3 regions of the Roseateles sp. GW821-FHT09G09 genome follow, and region 3 is predicted to be linked to each of the others. Evidence: predicted binding sites of a transcription regulator. Region 3 holds the regulator's gene; each other region holds the start of a gene.
The links. The regulator LexA, encoded in region 3, represses DNA repair genes until DNA is damaged. The targets are predictions, from matches to a motif close to ACTGTATNNNNATACAGT.
Positions count from the first base shown of each region.

Region 1: ruvA (Holliday junction branch migration protein RuvA) is a predicted target of LexA. The motif match lies at 3,371-3,388, and genes of this name have one in related genera.
Region 2: AC07O8_RS08010 (PA0069 family radical SAM protein) is a predicted target of LexA. The motif match lies at 2,923-2,940, and genes of this name have one in related genera.

Region 1 covers NZ_JBWKOG010000001.1:1,087,736-1,095,199, forward strand. The annotation lists gene AC07O8_RS04685 (sterol desaturase family protein) at 1-466, shown strand, start outside; gene AC07O8_RS04690 (porin) at 593-1,546, shown strand; gene ruvB (Holliday junction branch migration DNA helicase RuvB) at 1,665-2,729, opposite strand; gene ruvA (Holliday junction branch migration protein RuvA) at 2,758-3,327, opposite strand; gene AC07O8_RS04705 (response regulator) at 3,438-4,091, opposite strand; gene AC07O8_RS04710 (hypothetical protein) at 4,090-4,260, shown strand; gene AC07O8_RS04715 (sensor histidine kinase) at 4,244-5,719, opposite strand; partial or broken gene AC07O8_RS04720 (PhoH family protein) at 5,811-6,800, shown strand; gene ybeY (rRNA maturation RNase YbeY) at 7,091-7,464, shown strand, end outside.
Region 2 covers NZ_JBWKOG010000002.1:707,750-715,213, reverse strand. The annotation lists gene AC07O8_RS08025 (phosphoethanolamine transferase) at 1-611, shown strand, start outside; gene AC07O8_RS08020 (hypothetical protein) at 1,050-1,226, opposite strand; gene AC07O8_RS08015 (hypothetical protein) at 1,207-1,665, opposite strand; gene AC07O8_RS08010 (PA0069 family radical SAM protein) at 1,804-2,922, opposite strand; gene AC07O8_RS08005 (arabinose transporter) at 3,025-4,233, opposite strand; gene AC07O8_RS08000 (amidohydrolase family protein) at 4,230-5,555, opposite strand; gene AC07O8_RS07995 (LysR family transcriptional regulator) at 5,712-6,641, shown strand; gene AC07O8_RS07990 (O-linked N-acetylglucosamine transferase, SPINDLY family protein) at 6,660-7,464, shown strand, end outside.
Region 3 covers NZ_JBWKOG010000010.1:181,290-188,753, forward strand. The annotation lists gene AC07O8_RS24180 (ATP-binding cassette domain-containing protein) at 1-463, shown strand, start outside; gene AC07O8_RS24185 (MarR family winged helix-turn-helix transcriptional regulator) at 617-1,177, shown strand; gene AC07O8_RS24190 (organic hydroperoxide resistance protein) at 1,227-1,661, shown strand; gene AC07O8_RS24195 (asparaginase) at 1,776-2,711, opposite strand; gene lexA (transcriptional repressor LexA) at 2,825-3,502, shown strand; gene AC07O8_RS24205 (helix-hairpin-helix domain-containing protein) at 3,519-3,824, shown strand; tRNA gene AC07O8_RS24210 (tRNA-Asp) at 3,926-4,002, opposite strand; tRNA gene AC07O8_RS24215 (tRNA-Glu) at 4,105-4,180, opposite strand; tRNA gene AC07O8_RS24220 (tRNA-Ala) at 4,242-4,317, opposite strand; tRNA gene AC07O8_RS24225 (tRNA-Asp) at 4,365-4,441, opposite strand; tRNA gene AC07O8_RS24230 (tRNA-Glu) at 4,624-4,699, opposite strand; tRNA gene AC07O8_RS24235 (tRNA-Ala) at 4,743-4,818, opposite strand; gene gltX (glutamate--tRNA ligase) at 4,962-6,362, opposite strand; gene AC07O8_RS24245 (O-succinylhomoserine sulfhydrylase) at 6,359-7,464, opposite strand, start outside.

The DNA.
Region 1 (7,464 bases), on a different contig from region 3:
CGGAATCCTCGTCATCTGGGACCGCTTGTTCGGCAGCTTCCAGGAAGAGCTGGATCGCGAGCCCTGTGTCTACGGGACCCGCGATTCGCTGCAGAGCTGGAACCCGTGGACCGCCAACGTCCAGGTGTACGCCAAGCTGCTGGCCAAGACCCGGCGCACGCCGCGTTGGCGGGACAAGCTGCGCCTGTGGTGGGAGCCCGCACACTGGGAACCCGGCGTCGGTGCCCGCATAGCGCCCGGATACGACCCGCACACGAGGCCGCTGTTCGACCCGAAGGTTGCGTCCTCGCACGCCTGGGCGGCGGGGGCGATGTTCCTGCTGCTGCTCGGCGCGGTCGCGCTGTTCCTCTGGAATGCCCATCGGCTCGGCCCCATCGCGCAGATCGTCGTGCTGGCCGGACTCCTGGCGGGCCAGGTGCTGACGGCACGTCTGCTATCACCCGCCAGCCCTCTGGTTCACCCCTAACGGGGAACTGTTGCAATTTTGCGTCGGGCGTTATGGGTGCGTGCAACGCACTTCTATACTCCGCACACCTTGCAGTAAAGCCATTGAGCCAGACCGGCTGAAACCTCCAACTGGATGAAGGTGGGTATGAAAAAGATTGCATTCGCTGCGGCCATCGCGGCTCTTTCCGCTCCCGTGTTCGCGCAGAGCTCCGTCACGCTCTGGGGTCGCATCAACACCTCGGTGGAAAGCATCAAGACCGGCAACAACGACCGCGTCGCTTCGGTGATCAACAACAACTCCCGCCTGGGTTTCAAGGGCACGGAAGACCTCGGCAGCGGCTTGAAGGCCAGCTTCGCCCTGGAACATGGCCTGAACTCCGACGACGGCCGCCAGACCAACTCGGCGTTCTGGAACCGTGAAGCCAGCGTGCAGCTGGCCGGCGACTTCGGCGCGATCCGTCTGGGCCGCTGGACCCCGGGCTCGTACTACGCCACCGCCGACTACGTGTCGATGCACAACCATGACACCGGCACGTCGGAAGACAAGCTGTACTCCGGTGCCGGCTTCACGCAGACCAACAAGGTCGGTTACTTCACCCCGAACGTCGGCGGCTTCAACGGCGAGTTCACGCTGCACGCCGGCGAGGGCGTCGACCCCCGCGGCTACGACGTCGCGCTGAACTACGACCAGGGCCCGATGCACCTGGGCGCTGGCTACAGCAAGCAAGGTTCGGCCAAGCAGTACGCGATCCGCGGCCTGTATGAACTGGGCGCCTTCACCTTCGGCGGCTACGCGCAACGCGAAGAGTCGGGCACGCCGCAATCGCCGGGCGCGAAGGACTCGCGTTGGATCGGCCGCGCCGCCGTGATGTACACGCTGGGCCAATCGGAATTCCACCTGAACGTCGGTGGCACCAAGGCTGGCGCCTACTCGTTCAACAACGGTCGCAACGGTGGCAAGCAATACACCGTGGCCTACAACTACAACCTGAGCAAGCGCACCAAGGTGTACGCGTTCTACACCGCCGTGGACGCTTCCACGGCGAACAAGCGCGACGACCTGAGCTCGTTCGCCCTGGGCGTCCGCCACAACTTCTGATCTCCGGATCTGGAAGCAGAAAGGCGCTCTTCGGAGCGCCTTTTTTCATTGTTGCTGCTGTGCCGCGCGCTGCGACCCCGGTGGTCGATGAGCCTGCCATCGGCAGGCCCGAAGCGCGCTATTCGAGCTCGAACAGCTGCCCCGCCTGCTTCGGCGGTGCGACGCCGAGGTGGCGATAAGCCGCCAGCGTCGCGATCCGCCCCCGCGGCGTGCGTTGCAGGAAGCCCTGCTGGATCAGGTAGGGCTCGATCACGTCCTCGATGGTGCCGGGCTCCTCACCGATGGCCGCGGCGACGTTGTCCAGGCCCACCGGTCCGCCGTCGAACCGGTGCACGACCGCCTCCAGCAGCTTGCGGTCCATCAGGTCGAAGCCCAACGGGTCGACATCCAGCATCGCCAGCGCTTTTTCGGCGATGTTGCGGGTGATGGTGCCGTCCGCCTTGACGTCCGCATAGTCGCGGACGCGGCGCAGCAGCCGGTTCGCGATCCGCGGCGTGCCGCGCGACCGGCGCGCGACTTCGAGCGCGCCCTCCGGATCCATCGGCGCGCCGAGCAGCGCGGCAGACCGGGTCACGATGCGCTGGAGTTCCTCGGCCGTGTAGAACTCCAGCCGCGCCACGATGCCGAAGCGGTCGCGCAGCGGGTTGGTCAGCATGCCGGCGCGTGTGGTCGCGCCGACCAGGGTGAACGGCTGCAGGTCGAGCTTGATCGAACGGGCCGCCGGGCCTTCGCCGATCATGATGTCGATCTGGTAGTCCTCGAGCGCCGGATACAGGATCTCCTCGACGACCGGGGACAGCCGGTGGATCTCGTCGATGAAGAGCACGTCATTGCGCTCGAGGTTGGTCAGGATCGCCGCCAGGTCCTTGGGTTTCTCCAGCACCGGACCGCTGGTCTGGCGCAGGTTGACGCCCAGTTCCGCGGCGACGATGTGGCTCAGCGTGGTCTTGCCCAATCCAGGCGGTCCGAACAGCAGCACGTGGTCGAGCGCCTCACGGCGCTTCTTCGCGGCGCCGATGAAGATCTCCAACTGCTCCCGCGCCTTGGCCTGGCCGACGTACTCGTCGAGCAGCTTGGGACGCAGCGCGCGCTCGATCGCATCCTCGTTCGGCGACGTGGGTTGTGCGCTGATGAGTCGGGCCTGCTGCGGCGCGGGCGTGAAGTCGTCGGTCTGGATGCTCATGGTGGGAGAGTACGCCGCGCGCGTGGATTCATGACAGGTGCTTCATCGCCAGCTTGATGCCCTCGCTGACGCCGATGTCCGATGGCAGCGTCTTCAGCGCGCTGCCGGCTTCCTTCTCGCTGTAGCCCAGCGCGACCAGCGCCTGCAGGATGTCGGCCTGCGCGTCGTTGGCCACGGACACCGGCAGCGAGAGGTCCGGGCTCAGCTTGCCCTTGAGCTCCAGCAGCAATCGCTCGGCCGTCTTCTTCCCGATGCCCGGCACCTTCACCAGCCGGCCGGCTTCCTGCTTGGAGACGGCCTGCGCCAGATCCCCGACCGACATGCCCGACAGCAGGGAGAGCGCCATCTTCGGACCGACGCCGCTGATCTTGATCAGCAGGCGGAAGGTGCTGCGCTCCTCGGCGGTGAGAAATCCGAAGAGGACGTGCGCATCCTCGCGGATGCTCAGGTGCGTCAACAGCGTGGCGCGTTCGCCCAGGCCGGGCAGGTTGAAGAAGGTGCTCATCGGCACGTCGACTTCGTAGCCGACGCCTTGCACGTCGATGACAACCTGCGGGGGCGATTTTTCCGCGATGACGCCGGTGAGCTTGCCGATCATGGGCGCGGATTATCCGCGTTCGTCGACGCTTAGACGGCGATCTGCTGGATATTTGTCCAGTATTTTCCCGCGGCGAGCGATCCTGCCTCGGGAGCCGGCGCCCTGGGCGCTCAGTTCCTGCCGAAAAGACCCAGGCGCTGGGCCTCCAGCGCGGCCTCGGCGCGCGAACTCACGTTCAGCTTGCGGTAGATCTGCTTCACGTAGTCGGCGATCGTGTGGCGCGACAGACCCAGCTGCACGCCGATCTCCGGCAGCGTGAAGCCCTTCGCGACGCGCAGCAGGACTTCCGTCTCGCGGTCGGTCAGCGACACCTCGTGCAGCACCTGCGCGGCCTGCGGCCGGCGTTGCGAGGTGAAGTAGGCGATGACCTTGCGCGCGATCGACGGGGACAGCGGCGGTTCGCCCTGGCTGATGCGCTGCAACTGCTCGACCAGCAGCTCGCGAGACTGCTCCTTGAGCAGATAGCCGAAGGCGCCGGCCTGCAGGGCGGGGAAGAGGTGTTCGTCGTCGTCGTGGATGGTGACGATGACCGACTGGACCTCGGGCTGCTTCTCGCGCAGCGCGGAGATCACGTCGACGCCGGACCCGTCCGGCAGGCCCAGGTCCAGCAGCGCCAGCGTGAAGCGCTGCGAGTTGACCTGCTGCAGCGCGTCCTGCACCCGCGAGCACTCGGTGACGACCGCGTTGGCGAAGACCTGCTTGACCAGGACCTTGAGCCAGGCGCGGATTTCGGGAATGTCTTCGAGGAGCAGGATGTGGTTCATGGCGCGGATTCTTGCTCAGGATTGTCGTGCGGGCGGAGTGCCCGCTGACTTCCTGCAACAGTACGGCTTTCTCGGGGGGCTGACCATCCTGATCAACGCCGGACTGTGGCGCCAGCGGCAATGGATCACGGGAGATCGCGATCAGCGCGTGATCAAAGGGGGATCGTGAGCCGGATGACGGTGCCCCAACCGGGACCCGATTCGACCAGGCACTGGCCATGCATCTGCTTGGCGCGGGCCTTCATGCTGGCCATGCCGTGTCCCTTGTCCAGGCGACCCTCGAGCTCGAGCGGGATGCCCTGGCCGTTGTCCTGGATCACCACCGAGAAATAGCCGTCCTGCGCCGAGCAGCTGATCACGCAGTGCGTGGCGCCGCTGTGCTTGATGATGTTGCTGACCGATTCGCGCAGGATGCGCGTCGTCTGCACGTAGGCACGGGCGGGGAAGGTGTGCTCGATGTCCTCGGCGGGCGACTTCCACTCGGCCAGGATGTTGGCCTGGGCCAGGCGCGAGACCACTTCGGCACGCCAGTCCCCAAGCGCATCGAGCAGTTGCACCGGCTTGCCGGTCAGGCCGCGCACGGACAGCCGCATCTCCTCCAGCGCTTCGCGCGCGAGCGTTGAGATCCGGTCCGATTCGCTGGTGTGCACGATGGTCAGCAGCTTGGCGCCGAGGTCGTCGTGGAGGTCGGCGGCGATGCGCTTGCGCTCGCGTTCGGTGACCTGCTCCAGCTTGGTCTCCGCGACCTGATCGAAATGGCGCTCCAGTTCGGCGATGCGCTCCTGCAGGCGCAACTCGCCTTGCAGGACGGCGAGCTCGGACTGCGTGAGCGCGCGGGCGAACTCGCGCACGCGATGCAGGCCCAGGCCCAGCAGGCACAGCGGGCCGAGGATGCCGGCCAGGCCGCTGCCCGGCAAGCTCCAGGCCGTCAGGACCGCGAACGCGCCGAAGCCGATCAGCACACAGCTGAGGATGAAGTCGGACCGCGGGTAGCGCTCCTCCAAGGTCGGCAGGAACATGTCCTGCCAGAGATGCCAGAGGTGCCAGGCCATCGCCACGAGCAGCTGCGCGCCCAGCCACCAGAGCGCGAAGGCGGCGATGCGCGTGGCCGGTACCGGCAGCAGCAGCGCGGCGGGAAAGAGCAGCGCCTGGGCCAGCAGGGCGCGGTGCATGCGGCGGTCCCGTCGCCGCATCCGTCGCATCAAGTAGTGCACCGCGGACCAGAGCAGCCACGGCGCCAGGATCACCGCGATCCCCGTGCGCCACGACGACAGCGGCGCGAGACCCACCATGACGACCCATCCCGGCATCAGGACGAGCAGCCAGGAGATATGGCGCTGGGCGCGTCGTTGCCAGATCAGCAGTCCCAGCACGAAGGCCATCAGCACCAGCGCGGACTGCAGGCCGTAGGCGAGCTGCGGGGCGAGCCTCGTCCACAAGGTGGCGAAGGAGCCGGCGGTGACGTCGGAGCCGGCGACCGCGGCACCGGCCACTTGCGCGAGGCAGACCGGCACGGCCAATGTCAGCGCGGCCGCGGCGCCGAACGCCGCAGGCCTGGAGCCCCCCTGCGCCGGCACGGCATCCCTGGGGCCGGCAGCGTCTCCTTGTTGTTCCGTGGTCCGGTGCATGGGGGGCGATTGTGCAGGCGCGGCAAGCGCGCCGCGCACCGGCGCGCGACAATACCGTCCTCAACCCCCCTGAATACGGAGCCTTCTCCGCTTGAACCTGCGCCACGCCTTCACCCCCGCCGACAACCGTCGCCTGTCGCACCTGTGCGGCCCGCTGGACGAGCATCTCCGCCAGATCGAGGCGGCGCTGAGCGTGCGCATCACCCATCGCGCCGAGCACTTCAACATCGAGGGCGACCGCGCGCCGGCGCAGCGCACGGTGGCCTTGCTCGAGTCGCTCTACGCGCGGGCCGACCGGGCGATTCCCGGCGAGACCCTGCGACTGGCGATCGTCGAGGCGGCCAACGACGTGGTCGCGCGGACGAAAGCCGCCAACGGCGGGAACACGGGCGGCCCGGGCGGCCCGGGCGGCCCGGAGGGCCCGGACGACAACGGCGTCGTGCTGCGCACCCGTCGCGCCGACTTGGCCGGTCGCACCGGCAACCAGCATCTCTACCTGCGCAGCATCCTGTCGCACGACATCAGCTTCGGCATCGGGCCGGCGGGCACGGGCAAGACCTTCCTCGCGGTGGCCTGCGCGGTGGATGCGCTGGAGCGCTCGACCGTGCAGCGCATCATCCTGACGCGGCCGGCGGTCGAGGCCGGCGAGCGGCTGGGCTTCCTGCCCGGCGACCTGACGCAGAAGGTCGATCCGTACCTGCGGCCGCTCTACGACGCGTTGTACGACCTGATGGGCTTCGATCGCGTGACCAAGGCGTTCGACAAGGGCCAACTGGAGATCGCGCCGCTGGCCTTCATGCGGGGACGCACCTTGAATCACGCCTTCGTCATCCTCGACGAGGCGCAGAACACGACGCCCGAGCAGATGAAGATGTTCCTGACACGCATCGGTTTCGGCAGCAAGTGCGTGGTGACCGGCGACACCAGCCAGATCGACCTGCCGCGCGGCATGCGCAGCGGTCTGGTCGACGCCGAGCAGGTGCTGGACGACGTCGAGGGCATCGCGATCACGCGCTTCACACGCGCGGACGTCGTCCGTCATCCGCTGGTGGCACGCATCGTGCAAGCCTACGAGGACCAGACGGAGGCGCTGGCGCGCGAGGAAGCGCGCGCGGAAGAGGCGCATCGCGCCCAGTTCGCCGAGGAACGCGAGGAGCGCCGCCTGCGTGCGCTGCGCTTGCGCGAAGAGGCACTGCGCTTCGAAGAGGCGCCTCCGCCGCTCGCGCCGCCGGCTGAGCCCGTGAAGAAAGCCGCCGCCAGGAAGCCGGCGGCCAAGCCCGCTGCGAAGAAGACGGCCGCCAGGAAACCCGCCGCAGCAAAGCCTGCCACAAGGAAGCCCGCGGTCAAGTCCACGCGCAAGGGAGCCTCGCGATGAGCCGTCCGGCGCTGAGCCTCTCGTTGCAATTCGCCGATCCGCGCCACAAGGCGCTGCTGCCGCGGCACAAGGTGATCCGCTGGATGCGCGCGGCGCTGGAGCTGCCCGGCGAGATCACGGTCCGCATCGTCGATGCGGAGGAAGGGCAGTCGCTCAACCGCGAATACCGGTCCAAGGATTACGCGACCAACGTGCTGACTTTTGACTACACGCACGAGCCGGTCGTCGCCGCGGACCTGGTGATCTGCGCCGAGGTCGTCGAACGCGAGGCGAAGGAGATGGGCCTGGACCTCGCGGCGCATTACGCGCACATGTTGGTCCACGGCACGCTGCACGCGCAGGGCTACGACCACGAGGCAGACGACGAGGC
Region 2 (7,464 bases), on a different contig from region 3:
GCCTGTGCCGCGCGGACGGCGAGTGCCTGGACGAGGTGATGCTGCACGACCTGGACGCGCGCATCGCCGCGCTGGATCCGCAACGTGTCGCGCGCGGCGTCGTGCTGGTGCTGCACCAGATGGGCAGCCACGGTCCCGCCTACTACCTGCGCACGCCGGACGACCGCAAGCCCTTCCAGCCCGAGTGCCGCAGCAACGCGCTGCAGCAGTGCGAGCTGGACCAGGTCCGCAACGCCTACGACAACACGATCGCCTACACCGATCACGTGCTGGCGAAGGCGATCGACTGGCTGGGCACGCAGGCGCAGCGCTTCGACCCGAGCCTGCTGTACGTGTCTGACCACGGCGAGTCGCTGGGCGAGAACAACCTGTTCCTGCACGGCATGCCTTACGCGTTGGCGCCCAAGCAGCAGAAGCATGTGCCGCTGATCCTGTGGCTGCCGGAACAGACGCGGCAATCGCAGAAGCTCGACAGCGCGTGCCTGACGCAGCGTCGCGATACGCCGATGTCGCATGACGGGCTGTATCACACGGTGCTCAGCCTCAGCGGCGTGGAGACCTCGGTCTATCGCAAGGAGTGGGACTGGGTGGGTGCGTGCCGGCGTGGGTGATCATGGCCGGTCACGCTGGAGCATCGATTGGGGCAGTGCTTGGTCACAGCGTGTCAGGATTTGCTGGACTTCTTCCAACTGCAGGCGCACCGTCGCTTCAGTGACTTCCACGTGGAGGTCATAGTCGGCGTCCACTCGACGTTGGCGTTGGGCAAACAGCTGGTAGCTGGAAGCACGCGATCGATTGCCGACCTCCATTCCACACTCCGGCGCCGGGTTCCGAAGTCAGTTGATCAGTTCCTGATGTCGACCTCCGGCAGGCCCGGCGTTCGAACCCAACGTGGGTAGCGTACTTTCCCAATCCCTGCAGCGGTGGTAAGCCGCATAGTAGGCGCGGCTGATTGCCGATCGGCGCCAAGTTTCCGAAGGGTCGAGTGCCTGCCGCCGGGCCGCCTCGAGCAGGTCATTGGGCGTGATCGGCATGGCTTGGCCCCTTGATCATGCAGGGGACACAGAGGCGCTAACGACCGGTGGCGCAGACGCTTCAGTGAAGACGATGAGGAAGTTCGCCTTCATCAGGTCGACCGATCCCAATTCGTGCCAGAACGCCATGGTCCGCTCATGCGCCCGCTCGCGCGAAAGCTGCATCGGAATGTCATAGCGGAAACTGGTCATGGTGTCCTCTTCGTACAGGGAGAGTACTGCCGTCCCCCCGCCGCAGCGAATGTCGTTGAGCGAAATGCCCTGCCAGAAGCAGCAGGTGCTGCAGGTGCCGCGGGGAAATCCCACTCCTCCAAAGGAACTCCAGCGGCCGCTCGAGTTCCTCCCAGTTCGCGTAACGGCAGCGCGCATCCGGCAGCCCTTGCCAGCCCATCGGCCCGAAGAGCACGTCCGGGGTCTTCAACAAATCGATCAGCAGTTCGTATTCCGACACATCGCCCCGGGTCGGCGGCGGCTGCACCATGATCGCGATCAAGGGCCGCACCTCTGAGCCGCACTTCATATCCCTCACATCCAATGTCATCACCACTCCTGCATTGCGAGTCCTCGACTCAAAGGCAATCAGTCTCTGCGTGATGCGCTCGAAAAACATTCCCTCCGAAGAGCGTTTCATCGGGGGGCATTGATCCCGGTAGGTCACTCCCCCTGCGCATACTGAGGAAGGTCATTGCTAAATCCGCTGGCAAAGGATCGGCTGGCAAAGGATCAACTGGAAAACATCAGCTGGCGAGGGGCCAGGTCTTGCCACCGTTCAGAACAGCGATTGCTGCCCCACCACCTTCGACGGGGGGCGGAACTCGCTGAAGTCGAACTGATGCCGCTCGCGGCCCAGGCCCAGTCGCTTGGACGCCTTGCGCAGTCGCTGCTGGAGCAGCTCGGCCCAGATCCCCTCGCCGGTGAAGCGCGTGCCGAAGCGTGGATCGTTGTCCTTGCCGCCGCGCATGTCGCGCAGCCGCGCCATGATGCGCGCCGCCTTGTCCGGCTGATGCAGCCGCAGCCAGTCGTGGAACAGCGGCGCCACTTCCCAGGGCAGCCGCAAGGGAATGCTGAAGGCCTTGGTCGCCCCGGCCTCCGCGGCGGCTTCGAGGATGCGCTCCAGCTCCGGCTCGTTGAGGAAGGGGATCACCGGCGACACGCTCACGCCCACCGGCACGCCCGCGTCCGCCAGCGCCCTGATCGTCTGCAGCCGCCGCTGCGGCGAGGCCGCGCGCGGCTCCAGGATCCGCGACAGCGCCGGATCCAGCGAGGTCACCGACAGGTAGACCGACACCTGCTGCCGCAGCGCCATCGGCACGATCAGGTCCAGGTCGCGCTCGATGCCGCTGGACTTGGTCACCACCGAGAACGGATGCCGCGCCTCCGTCAGCACCTCCACGACGGCGCGCGTGATGCCCAGCTTGCGCTCGATCGGCTGGTAGGCGTCGGTGGCGGTGCCCAGCACCAGCGGCGCGGGCTTGTACGCGGGCGAGGCCAGCGTCTCCCGCAGCCGCTCGGCGGCGTTGACCTTGGCGATGATCTTGGTCTCGAAGTCCAGGCCCGGCGACAGGTTCAGGTAGCTGTGCGTCGGCCGCGCGAAGCAGTAGATGCAGCCGTGCTCGCAACCGCGGTACGGATTGATCGACAGGTCGAAGCCGATGTCGGGCGACTGGTTGCCGCTGACGATCTTCTTCGCCTGCTCCTCGATGATTTCGGTCTTCGGGGCGACGTGCTCCTCGAGCGCCTCCTGGTCCAGCGTGCCCCAGCCGTCGTCGTACTGCTCGCGCTCGCGCGATTCGAAGCGGTGCGGCATCGCCCAGGCGCTGCCCCGCCCCTTCAGCGCGTCGGCCTGGAGGTACAGCGGCGGGGCAGCGATCTTGGTGTCTTGCGGCATACTGTCAATTTATACAGTATCGCCGCAGAATGCCAGTGCCCATGGACATCCCGGGCTGCCGCACCCGCACCCGCACCCACACCTCTCGACGCCGCGCCGCTCTCATTCCGACGCCGTGCGCGTCGGCACGGTACTGCCTGTCGGGCCGGTGACGATCAGCACCACGCCGAGCAGCGCCGCCACCCCGCCCAGCCCATACACGGCAGCGAAGCCGAAGCGACCCGCCACCAGGCCCGCCGTCGGACCGGCCAGGCCATAGGCGATGTCGAGGAACGCCGCGAATGCGCCGATCGCGCTGCCACGGCTGGCCGGCGGCACGCGCTTGAGCGCCTCGACGCCGAGCGCCGGATAGATCAGCGCGCAACCCAGGCCGGTCACGCAGGCGCCCGCCAACGCGACGGCCTCCCCCGGCGCTCCCCAGACCAGGCCCTGCCCGATCGCCTCGACGGTCAAGGACCACAGCGCCACGCGCCGGTCGCCGATCCTGTCGGGCAGGTGCCCGAGCAGCAACCGCACCGCGATGAAGCCGACGCCGAAGCAGGTCATCACGATGCCGGCATGCGTCCACCCGCGCGCCGCGAAGTACAGCGACGCGAACGCGGTCAGTCCGGCCAGCCCGACGCCCTGCAGCGTCAGCCCGAGTCCCTGCCGCCAGATCTGGCCCACCACGCGCCGGAACGGCAGCCGCGCGCCGCCGGCCATGCGGTAGGACGGCGTCACCAGCGCGACGGCCCAGGCGGCAAGCGGCGCCGCGACGCAGGCAGCCATCACGGCAACCAGGTCGTGGCCTCGACCTTGGCCGCGATACAGCCACATCCCCATCGGCGCACCGATGGAGAGTGCGCCGAACATCGCGATGCCGGTCCACGACATCGACAGGCCCGCGCGCTGCGGCCCCACCGACGCGATGGACCAGGACACGCAGCCGGTGACGAACTGGCTCTCTCCGAAGCCGGCCACCAGCCGTCCGGCGACGACGATGGCCAACGCGATCGACGGCGACCACCCAGGCAGTGCCGCGACGAGGTACAGCAGACCCGCGAAGGCGCAGCCGATCGCGCCCTGCAACGCCGAGCGCCGCCCGCCCTGCCCGTCGACGAGCCGCCCGGCATAGCCGCGCGTCAGCACCGTGGCGACGAACTGCAGGCCGATGACGAGCCCGACGGTCAGCGCGTCGAAGCCGAGCCGCTCATGGATGAACAGCGGCAGCACCGGCAGCGGCAGGCCGACGGCGAGGTAGCCGCAGAACAGCGCCGCGATGACGCCGGGCGCGGGTCGGCTCAGCGTCGCGGCGGAGGTCGGCGCGCTCATGCCGCGGTCTTGAACAGATCGACGCGATGCCCGCTGGCGTCGAGCAGGAAGTCGCGCGAGGACGCCGCGTCAGCCGCCAGCTTCGCCAGATCGACGTCGATCAACCGGCCGTCGCGCTTGCGCAGGCACCCTCCGACCACGACCGTGTCGACGTCGGCACGCTCCACCGCCTGCACGATCGTGGCGATCGCGTTCGTCACCGGAAATACGGCCGCACCCTGCGTGCGGACCATGATCAGGTCCGCCGCCTTGCCCGGCGTCAGCGAACCGACGCGGTCCTCCAGACCCGCCGCCCGCGCGCCGTTGACGGTGGCGGCACGCAGCACCTCCTCGACGCCGATCGGCGCGGGCACGCCCGCCTCGCCGCGGAACCGGCGATACCGCATCGCGGCGCGCTGCTGGTGGAACAGCGCATGCATCTCGCCGAACAGGTCGCTGCCGAAGGCGGTGTCGAGATCGATGCCCAGCGCCGGCGCCAGGCCGTGGTCGACGGCCACCTGGTAGGCGAAGGTCTCGTCGTCGAAACCGAACAGCGCGTCCGAGCGCGGATTCACGGTGATGTTCACGCCGGCGTCGGCGAACAGCCGCCATGTCGCCGCAGAAACGCGCGTGCAGTGGTTGAAGAGGTTGTGCGGGCCGAGCACGCCGGGCTTCGCGAACTCCGGGCCGAGCTGCGCGAGGTCGCCGATGAACTCGGTCAGGATGCGCATGTCCAGGCCCCGCGCGACCTCCCACCAGTCCAGCTTCAACTGTCCGAAGAGTCCGACCTGCACGCGGCTGTCGCCCGCGTTCCAGCGTGCCGCCAGACGCGCCAGGTCGCCCGGCAGATGCGCCGACGACGCGCCCTTGTCCATCGCCGGGCCGACCATGTGCAGCGCGCGGATGCCCGAGGCGTGCAGCGCGTCGAGCGCGGCATCGGTGTGCTCGGGGCTGCGCGAGCTGTGGCAGGCGTCGACGAGGGTCGTGATGCCGGCGTCCAGCGAGGCGGCCGCCGTCAGCATCGTGCTCGTGTACATGTCCCGCGGGCGGACGTGCGCGCCGAGCTTGCTGGCGACCACGTCGATGTAGGCGAAGAGGTCGTCGACGTCGGGCATCAGCCGGCGCATCACGCCCAGCCACGCATGGTGGTGGGCGTCGACCAGCCCGGGCATCACGATGCAACCGGCGGCATTGATCACCTCGGCGTCGCCGGCGGTCAGGTCGGGGCCGACGGCGGCGATGCGGCCGTCCCGCACCAGCACGTCGCCGACGGCCAGGTTGGGCGACGCGGGATCCATCGTGATGACGGTGCCGGACTTGAAGAGGATGTCGCGATCGGTCATGGGAACTCCGTTGGAAATCGTTGGGGATTCGTCCGGCGGATCGATGGGGGCATCGACCCAGGGGGAACGGAGCGAATGATGCGAAGCGGACGATCTTTGATAAAGGTAGAGTCACTCAAATGACCTTTGCTGAAATTCAAAGATGAGGACAACGGGATGAGCATCGACGGACGGCTGCTGGCCGGCATGAGCGTGCTGGCCGCGGTGGTGGAGTCGGGCAGCTTCAGCAAGGCGGGCGAAGTGCTGGGGATGTCGGCCTCGGGCGTGAGCCGGGCGGTGTCGCGGCTGGAGGAGCGTCTGGGCGTGCGCCTGCTCGACCGCACGACGCGCTCACTGCACCTCACCGGCGAGGGCACGCGGCTCTACGAGCACGCGGTGCCGCACCTGGAAGGCATCGAGGAGGCCGCGAACGTCGTCTCGGGCGCGGCGGTCAGCGTGCGCGGCGCATTGCGGGTGAGCCTGAATCCGCTGTTCGCGCGCTACGTGCTCGCGCCCGCCCTGCCCCGGCTGCAGGCGCTCTATCCGGACCTGACGCTGACGATGGTGCAATTCCCCGGCAGCGGGGACCTGGTCGCGGAAGGCGTCGATGTCGCCGTGCGCTTCGGGCCGCAGCCGGCGTCGACGATGACCTCGCGCAAGCTCCTGGAGAACCGCGTGCTGACGGTGGCGGCACCGTCCTACCTCGACCGGCGCGGGCGTCCGCGCAAGCCCGCCGAGCTGGCGAAGCACGACTGCCTCCAGTACATCGATCCGCAGCGCGGCCGGCCCTTCGAATGGATCTTCGTGCGCGGCAAGGGCCGCGCGAAGGAACAGCTGACGGTGGCCACGTCGGGCTCGCTGACGATGACCGACGCCGACGCGATGGTGCAGGCCTGCGTCGCGGGAGCGGGCGTGGCGCAGGTGCTGGCGCTGAGCGTCGAGCACCTGATCGCGGACGGCACGCTGGTCGAGCTGTTTCCCGACTGGCCCGGCGAGACCTTCCCGCTCCACATCGTGCGGCCGTCGCGGCGATTGCCGCCGGCCTCGGTGGAGGCTTTCATGGCGTTCTGCATCGCGCTGTGCGCGACGTCGGGATCGACGGCCTGAACTCCCATAATCGTCCCCATGGATGCCCACAACGACCTGCTGCGCGACGCCCTCCACGAGATGGGCCGCGGCCGCTACGCCGCGGCGGTCGCGCTGCTGGAGCCGCATGCACAGGTCGCGTCGAACGAGCTGCAACGCTACCTCGGTGAATCGCTGCGGCGCAGCGGACGGACGCAGGACGCGATCGGGCCGCTGATGCAGGCGCTCGCGCTGAAGATCGACGACGTCGATGCCTATCTGCAGCTGGGCTTCGCGCTGCAGTCGCTGCAGATGAAGGCCGAGGCGGCGGAGTGCTTCCGCACGGTCGCCGCGCTGCGGCCCGACAGCGTGATGGCCCAGGCCTACCAGGCCCATGGCGACCAGCAGTGCGCGCGCTGGCAGGACTTCGACGAGAACCTGCGATCGCTGCACGCCGTGATCCGCGCCAAGCCCGACGATGCCGACGATGAATTCGGCGTGCCTTTCGCGCTGGCGACGTTGCCGCATGAGGCCGCGGATCTGCTGAAGGTCGCGCGACTGAGCACGCGTTTCCTGAGCCGCGGCATCGCGCGCCTGCCGCCGGCAAAGGCCGTCGCCAAGCCGAAGTTGCGCATCGGCTACCTGTCGTCGGACTTCCATGCCCATGCGACCGCCGCGCTGATGGTCGACGTCCTCGAGCACCGCGATCGTGAGCGCTTCGAGGTGCTGCTGTTCTCTCACGGGCCGGACGATGGCTCCGCGCTGCAGCGGCGGATCCGCGCGGCCTGTGAGCGCTTCATCGACGTCGGCGACCTCGATGCCGCCGGCATCGCCGCGCGCATGCGCGCGGAAGGCGTCGACATCG
Region 3 (7,464 bases):
GCTCGATCGGTCCAAGGAGGCCGCGAAGCTCGCCAAGGAAGAGGCCAAGCAGGCACTGCGCAGCGCCCGCGCCAGCAGCGCCACAAGCGCCACGAGCGCCGCCCCCGCCGCCCCTGCGCCGTCCCCCGTGGCGGTGGCAGCAGCCCCCGTGCTTGCCGCGCCGGTGGCACCGTCCGCCCCCGTCAAGCGGGAAGACCGCAAGCTCAGCGGACAGGCCCGCCAGAAACTGTCCGAGCAGACACGCCCGCTGCGCAAGGAGATGGAGCAGATCGATACCCGCATGAAGGCGTGGTCGGAAGAGCGCGCCGCGCTTGAAGCGCAGCTCTCCGGCGCCGGCCAGACGTCGGCGCAGATCGCCGACGCCGGAAAGCGCTTGAAGGCCATCGGCGACGAGGTGGAAGCCGCGGAGCTCCGTTGGCTCGAACTCAGCGAACAGGTCGACGCGATCCAGACGACGGGCTGACTCTGCCCCGCGCTTCAGCACGCCCCGGTGATCACGTCCCCGGGGCGTTTTTCATTCTGGAACTTCCGGCGATCGCCGCCCATAGTTCCCGTCAACCACGCTCAAAGACCATTTCAATTGTGCGCAATTGAATTGCTCGCTATAGTTCATCCCATGCCGAACACGACCCGCTTCCATCCGCAGGACACCGCCGCCGCCCCGGCCGCGGTTCGCGCCCTGCCAGTGCCTGCGGGCACGGACTGGCTGAAGCTGGACGTTCAGCTGTGCTTCGCGCTCTATTCGACCTCGCTGGCGATGACGAAGCTCTACAAGCCGCTGCTGGCTCCGATGGGCCTGACCTACCCGCAATACCTGGCGATGCTGGTGCTGTGGGAGACCGACGGCCCGAGCGTCTCTGAACTGGGGCAACGGCTGAACCTGGACTCCGGCACGCTCACGCCGCTGCTCAAGCGCCTCGAGTCGAGTGGTTTCATCGAGCGCCGTCGTGCGCTGACCGATGAGCGTCGCGTCGAGATCCATCTGACGCCGGCCGGCCGCGCACTGCGCGACCAGGCCGTCGCCATCCCTGAACAGCTGGCCTGCGCCAGCGCCTGCGGCCCCGCCGAACTGGAGTCGCTGACAAAGCGCCTGCATGAATTGCGAGCCAACGTACTGACCCACCTGGCTCGCGATCCCGCCGATCCCGTCACTGCGGACGAGGATGGCGAGACCTGACCCCGAGTTGTCCGTTCACCCCCCACCCATCACCACCAAGGAGCCTCACATGGCCATCGAAAAAGCCCTCTACACCGCCACCGCCACCGCCACTGGCGGCCGTCAAGGCACCGCGCAGTCGTCCGACGGCGCGCTGAAGGTCGACCTGTCGACGCCAAAGGAACTCGGCGGCGGCGGCGGTGCCGGCACCAACCCTGAACAACTGTTCGCCGCGGGCTACTCCGCCTGCTTCATCGGCGCGATGAAGGCCGTCTCGGGCCGCAACAAGGTCGCCCTGCCGGCCGAAGTCTCGATCACCAGCGAAGTCGGCATCGGCCCCCACGCCAACAAGCCGGGCGCCTTCGGCATCGCCGTGTCGATGAAGATCTCGGTGCCGGGCATGGACCGCGCCGCGCTGGAGAAGCTGGTCGCCGAGGCGCACGAGGTCTGCCCGTACTCCAACGCCACCCGCGGCAACATCGACGTCACGCTGACGATCGTCTGATCGTCCGGATCCGGCCCCATCCGGATTCGCGATGAAAAAAGCGCCGGCAATGCCGGCGCTTTTTCTTTGGCCCGATTCTTTGGTCCGATGCGGGATCAGCGATGCGCGACGGGATCAGCGCGGCCGCAGCAGCGTGAGCATCAATTCGATGCGCGCCGCCCAGGGCGACAGCGCGGCCGCGGGTTCGTCGCTCGCGCCGACGATGCGCCCCTGCGCGCATCGCGTCGTGCGCCAGACCGGGATGCCGGCGTCCTTGAGCGCCTGGACCGGCGCATCGAGCGCGCGGTTCAGCGTGCCGTTCCCGGTGCAGGCCAGCACCAGCCCCTGGAGCCCCGCGGCACGCCAGGCCTCCAGGGCGCGCGCGTCGGCCCCGCCGTGGCTGACCAGCACCTCGACCCACGGCCAGCGCGAAGCGTCCTCGGGCAGCAAGGTCGCGCTCAAGGCCTCGCCCTGGGGCCAATCGCGGAAGCGGCGCACGATCCCCTCCTCCACCACGGCCAGCGGCCCGGCGTCGGGCCCGGCCTCGAAGGCATCGAGGCGGTAGGTGTGCGTCTTGCGCAGCTCCAAGCCCGACCACACCTTCCCCGCAACGACCGCGACGACACCGCGCACGTCGTCGGCCTCGGCCACGGCCACCGCGTCGAGCAGGTTCTGCGGACCATCCGCCTGGATGGCCGTCGCCGGGCGCATCGCCGCCGTCAGGACGACCGGCTTCTCGGGCGCGAGCACGCGCTGCAGCAGGTAGGCGGTCTCCTCCAGCGTGTCGGTGCCGTGCGTGATCACGATGCCGCGCACCTCGGGGCGATCCAGATGCGCCCGCACCCGGCGCGCGAGGCGGGCCCAGGTCGCGTGATCCATGTCCTTGCTGTCGAGCTGCGCCAGTTGCTCAGCCTCGAGCGCCCTGGCCGCCAGCGCCGGCACCGCGCCCACCAACGCCGCCACCGACAGCGAGCCGGCCTTGTAGCCGACGTTGTCCGTCGCGCGCCCGGAAGCGCCGGCGATGGTCCCGCCGGTGCCGATGATCACGAGGGTCTGCGCCGCACTTTGCAATTTCTCGTCTCCTGTATAAAAATCCAGATGCTGGATGAATTCTCAGGCGGCCTCCGAACCCTCGGGTCGCCTCGTCTTCGACATCCGCCCCTCAATGGAACAAAGGCTTGCTCGTGGACACTCCGCCCAAACTCACCGCCCGGCAACAGCAGATCTTCGATCTGGTCCGCGACAGCATCGAGAGCACCGGCTCGCCACCCACCCGCGCGGAGATCGCGCAGCAACTGGGCTTCAAGTCCGCCAACGCCGCCGAGGAACACCTGCAGGCCTTGGCGCGCAAGGGCGTCATCGAACTGGTGGGCGGCACCGCTCGCGGGATCCGGTTGCCATCGACGGCATTGCGCCAGGTCAATCGCGCGCGGGAGCACAGCCAGTTCGCGCTGCCGCTGGCGAGCCTCGCGCAGCTGACCTTGCCGCTGGTGGGCCGGGTCGCCGCTGGCGCCCCCATCCTGGCCGAGGAACACGTCGAACAGCACTATAGCGTCGACCCCTCGATGTTCTCGAAGGCGCCGGACTTCCTGCTGCGCGTGAAAGGCATGAGCATGAAGGACATCGGCATCGTGGACGGCGACCTGCTCGCCGTGCAGAAGATCAGCGAGGCTCGCAACGGTCAGGTCGTCGTGGCGCGCATCGGGGAAGAGGTCACCGTGAAGCGCTTCCAGCGCCATGCCGACGGCATTCGCCTGCTGCCTGAAAACAGCGACTTCCAGCCGATCGAGGTCAGCCCGGACGAACAGTTTGCGATCGAGGGCCTGGCGGTCGGCCTGATCCGCTCCGGCGGCTTCCACTGAGCGCCAGGATTCCCTCATGAGCGCGCGAAAGACGCACACCAAGGCGGCTTCGGCTGCGGAATGCGCGTCGCTTCGGCAGATTCCCAACATCGGACCGGCGATGGTGCGCGATTTCGAGCGGATGGGGATTCGTCAGCCGGCGGATCTCGTCGGTGCCGATGCCTTTGCGCTGTATCAACGGATCTGCAAACTGACCGGTCAGCGGCACGATCCGTGCGTGCTGGATACCTATATGGCCGCCGTCGATTTCATGAACGGCGGCCCACCACGAGATTGGTGGAGTTATACGGCACAACGAAAGCGCGAATATCCGGATCTTTGATCTCGGACCCGTCGCAGCAAATGTCGCGCAACCAGTGGACGACGCCAGCGAACACACAAAAGAAAAAACCCTGCCGATTTGCATCGACAGGGTTTTAATGCTGGCGGAGTGGACGGGGCTCGAACCCGCGACCCCCGGCGTGACAGGCCGGTATTCTAACCAACTGAACTACCACTCCAGATACGACGCTATTGGGTGCATCGATATCATTTGCGAACAAGTTCTGCTGCAAGCCATCGGCTCCATGCAGAACCGTGATGCAGCCAAGCCTTGTCAAACTTGGCGTCCCCTAGGGGATTCGAACCCCTGTAGCCACCGTGAAAGGGTGGTGTCCTAGGCCTCTAGACGAAGGGGACTGGACTTGCTGTCTCGACTCGAACCGCGTGTACCTTGCAACCATCCCACCCGAAGGTGCTCTGGTGGAGGTAAGCGGGATCGAACCGCTGACCTCTTGCATGCCATGCAAGCGCTCTCCCAGCTGAGCTATACCCCCGAATGCTTTCGCATCGAATCGGTACGCCGCCCGAGTCTCAACTGTGTTGGCGGAGTGGACGGGACTCGAACCCGCGACCCCCGGCGTGACAGGCCGGTATTCTAACCAACTGAACTACCACTCCAGATACTCAAGATCTTTCGATCCGTCGCATCAAACTCATGTCGCTTTGATTCGATCAATTGCTTGATGTCATCGCTGCGTCGATTTCGTTACTGTACCTGATTTTGACAACGATCAAATCGAATTCCAAAGAATTTTTCGATTTTCTCATTCAATCTCTGGTCAGCAACCAAGTTCGAAACTTGGCGTCCCCTAGGGGATTCGAACCCCTGTAGCCACCGTGAAAGGGTGGTGTCCTAGGCCTCTAGACGAAGGGGACTGAACCTTCTTCCCTTGAACCGCGCGCCACGCAAACTGAAGTTTGGTGGAGGTAAGCGGGATCGAACCGCTGACCTCTTGCATGCCATGCAAGCGCTCTCCCAGCTGAGCTATACCCCCTTCGGGGATTCGACCCGGCTTCTTTTCGGCTCTTGAATTTCATCGGGGAGCTCGCGCTCCCCGTTTTGATTCATCGTCTGCCGCTTCGAAGTTCGTTTCGAACGTCGCGCTGTTCAAGCGAGAACGAGAGTATAGATCGAGTTTTAAACGGAACGCAAGCGGTTCAACAAAATTTCTTTGTCGAAAAGTTCCAGCACCGCGTCCACCGACGGGGTCTGCGAACGACCGCAGGCCAGCACCCGCACGGGAATCGCCAATTGCGGCATCTTCAAGCCATGCGCGCCGATGGTTTCCTTGATGGCCCCGCTGATGGCTGCCTTGTCCCACACCGGCAGCGCCTCGAGTTTGTCGGCGAAGGCCAGCACGGCCGGCTTCACCGCATCGGTCAGATGCTGGGCGCGATCGGCCTCGGTCGGCATCACCGGCGACACATACATCGCCAGCCAGTCCGCCAGGGCCACCGTGGTGGCGCAGCGATCCTTGAACAGCGCGCACATCGCTTCCAGGCGCTCCGGCGCGGCAAGTCCGCGCTTGGCGAGTTGGGCAGCGACCAGCGACGCCAAGCGCGCATCGTCCGCCTGCTTGATGTAATGCGCGTTGACCCATTCCAGCTTGGCCGGATCCCATTGCGCGGGGCTCTTGGAAATGTGGGAGCCGTCGAACCAGGACACCAGTTGCGCCACGCTGTAGAGCTCGTCATCGCCGTGACTCCAGCCCAGGCGCGACAGGTAGTTCAGCATCGCTTCGGGCAGGTAGCCGTTCTCCTCGTACGCGGTCACGCTGACCGCGCCGCGGCGCTTGGACAGCTTCAGGCCGTCGTCGCCCAAAATCACCGGGATGTGCCCGAACGACGGCAGCGACGCGCCCAGCGCGTTGAAGAGGTTGATCTGCCAGGGCGTGTTGTTGATGTGCTCGTCGCCGCGGAAGACGTGGGTGATCTTCATGTCCCAGTCGTCGATCACCACCGCGAAGTTGTAGGTCGGCACGCCATCCGGACGCAGCAGGATGAGGTCGTCGATCTCGCGGTTGTTGATCGTGATCGGTCCCTTGACGAGGTCGTCCCAGGTCACGTCGCCGTCGACCGGATTCTTGAAACGCACCACCGGCTCGATGCCCGCGGGGATCGCCGGCAGCGTCTTGCCCGCTTCCGGACGCCACGTGCCGTCGTAGCGACGCTTCTCGCCGCGCGCCTCCTGACCCGCCTTCATCGCGGCGAGCTCCTCGGGCGAGCAATAGCAGCGGTAGGCGGTGCCCGTCGCGATCATCTGCTCGATCACCGCGTGATAGCGCGCCAGGCGCTGCATCTGGTAGACCGGACCTTCGTCGTACGCGAGGCCCAGCCACTTCATCGATGCCAGGATCTGGTCGACCGAATCCTGCGTCGAGCGCGCGACGTCGGTGTCCTCGATGCGCAGCACGAATTCGCCGCCGTGGTGGCGCGCATAGGCCCACGAGAAGAGCGCCGTGCGCGCCGTGCCGAGGTGCAGGAAGCCCGTCGGCGACGGGGCGATGCGGGTGCGGACCGGGGTGGAGGGAGTCGTCATAGGGAATTCAAACCGCGGGCCAGATCGGCCTTGATGTCTTCGATGTCTTCCAGGCCGACCGCGACGCGGATCAGGCTCTGCGTGATGCCGGCCGCCTGGCGTTGCGGCTCGGTGAGCCGGCCGTGCGAGGTGCTGGCCGGATGCGTGATGGTGGTCTTGGTGTCGCCGAGGTTGGCGGTGATCGAGCAGATCTTCGTCCGGTCGATCACGTGGAAGGCGACGGCACGGCCGTTGTCGTCCGCACGGCCCTTGACGATGAACGACACCACCGCCCCACCCTGCCCGCCTTGCTGGCGCATCGCCAGCGCGTGCTGCGGATGCGACTTCAGGCCCGGGTAGTAGACGCGCTCGACGGCGGGATGCGCCTCCAGCCATTCGGCCAGCACCGCGGCGCTGGCGGTCTGCGCCTTCATGCGCACCGACAGCGTCTCCATGCCCTTGAGCACGACCCAGGCGTTGAACGGCGACAGCGACATGCCCACCGACCGCATCACCGGCGTGAACACCTCGTCGACGTGTTTCGCGGAGGCGCAGATCGCGCCCGCGATCACGCGGCCCTGGCCGTCGAGGTACTTGGTGCCGGAATGGATGATGAAGTCCGCACCCATCTTCGCCGGCTGCTGCAACGCGGGGGAGGCGAAGCAGTTGTCGACGGCCAGCAGCGCGCCATGCGCGTGCGCGATGTCCGCCAGCGCGGCGACGTCGCAGACCTCGGTCAGCGGGTTGGTCGGCGTCTCGGCGAACAGCAGCCTGGTATTGGGCTGCAACGCGTTCTTCCACTCGGTCAGGTCGGTCTGCGACACGAAGGTCGTCTGGACGCCGAACTTCCCGAACTCGCCCTGCAGCAGCTTGATCGTCGAGCCGAACACCGAGCGCGAGCAGACCACATGGTCGCCTGACTTCAGCAGGCCCATGACCAGCAGCATGATCGCCGACATGCCCGACGAGGTCGCGATGCAGGCCTCGGTGCCTTCGAGCGCGGCAAGCCGGCGCTCCATCATCATCACCGTCGGATTCGAGAAGCGGCTGTAGACGAAGGCCTCTTCCTCGTTGGCGAATCGGCGCGCGGCGGTGGCCGCGTCCGGGTGCACGAAGGAGCTGG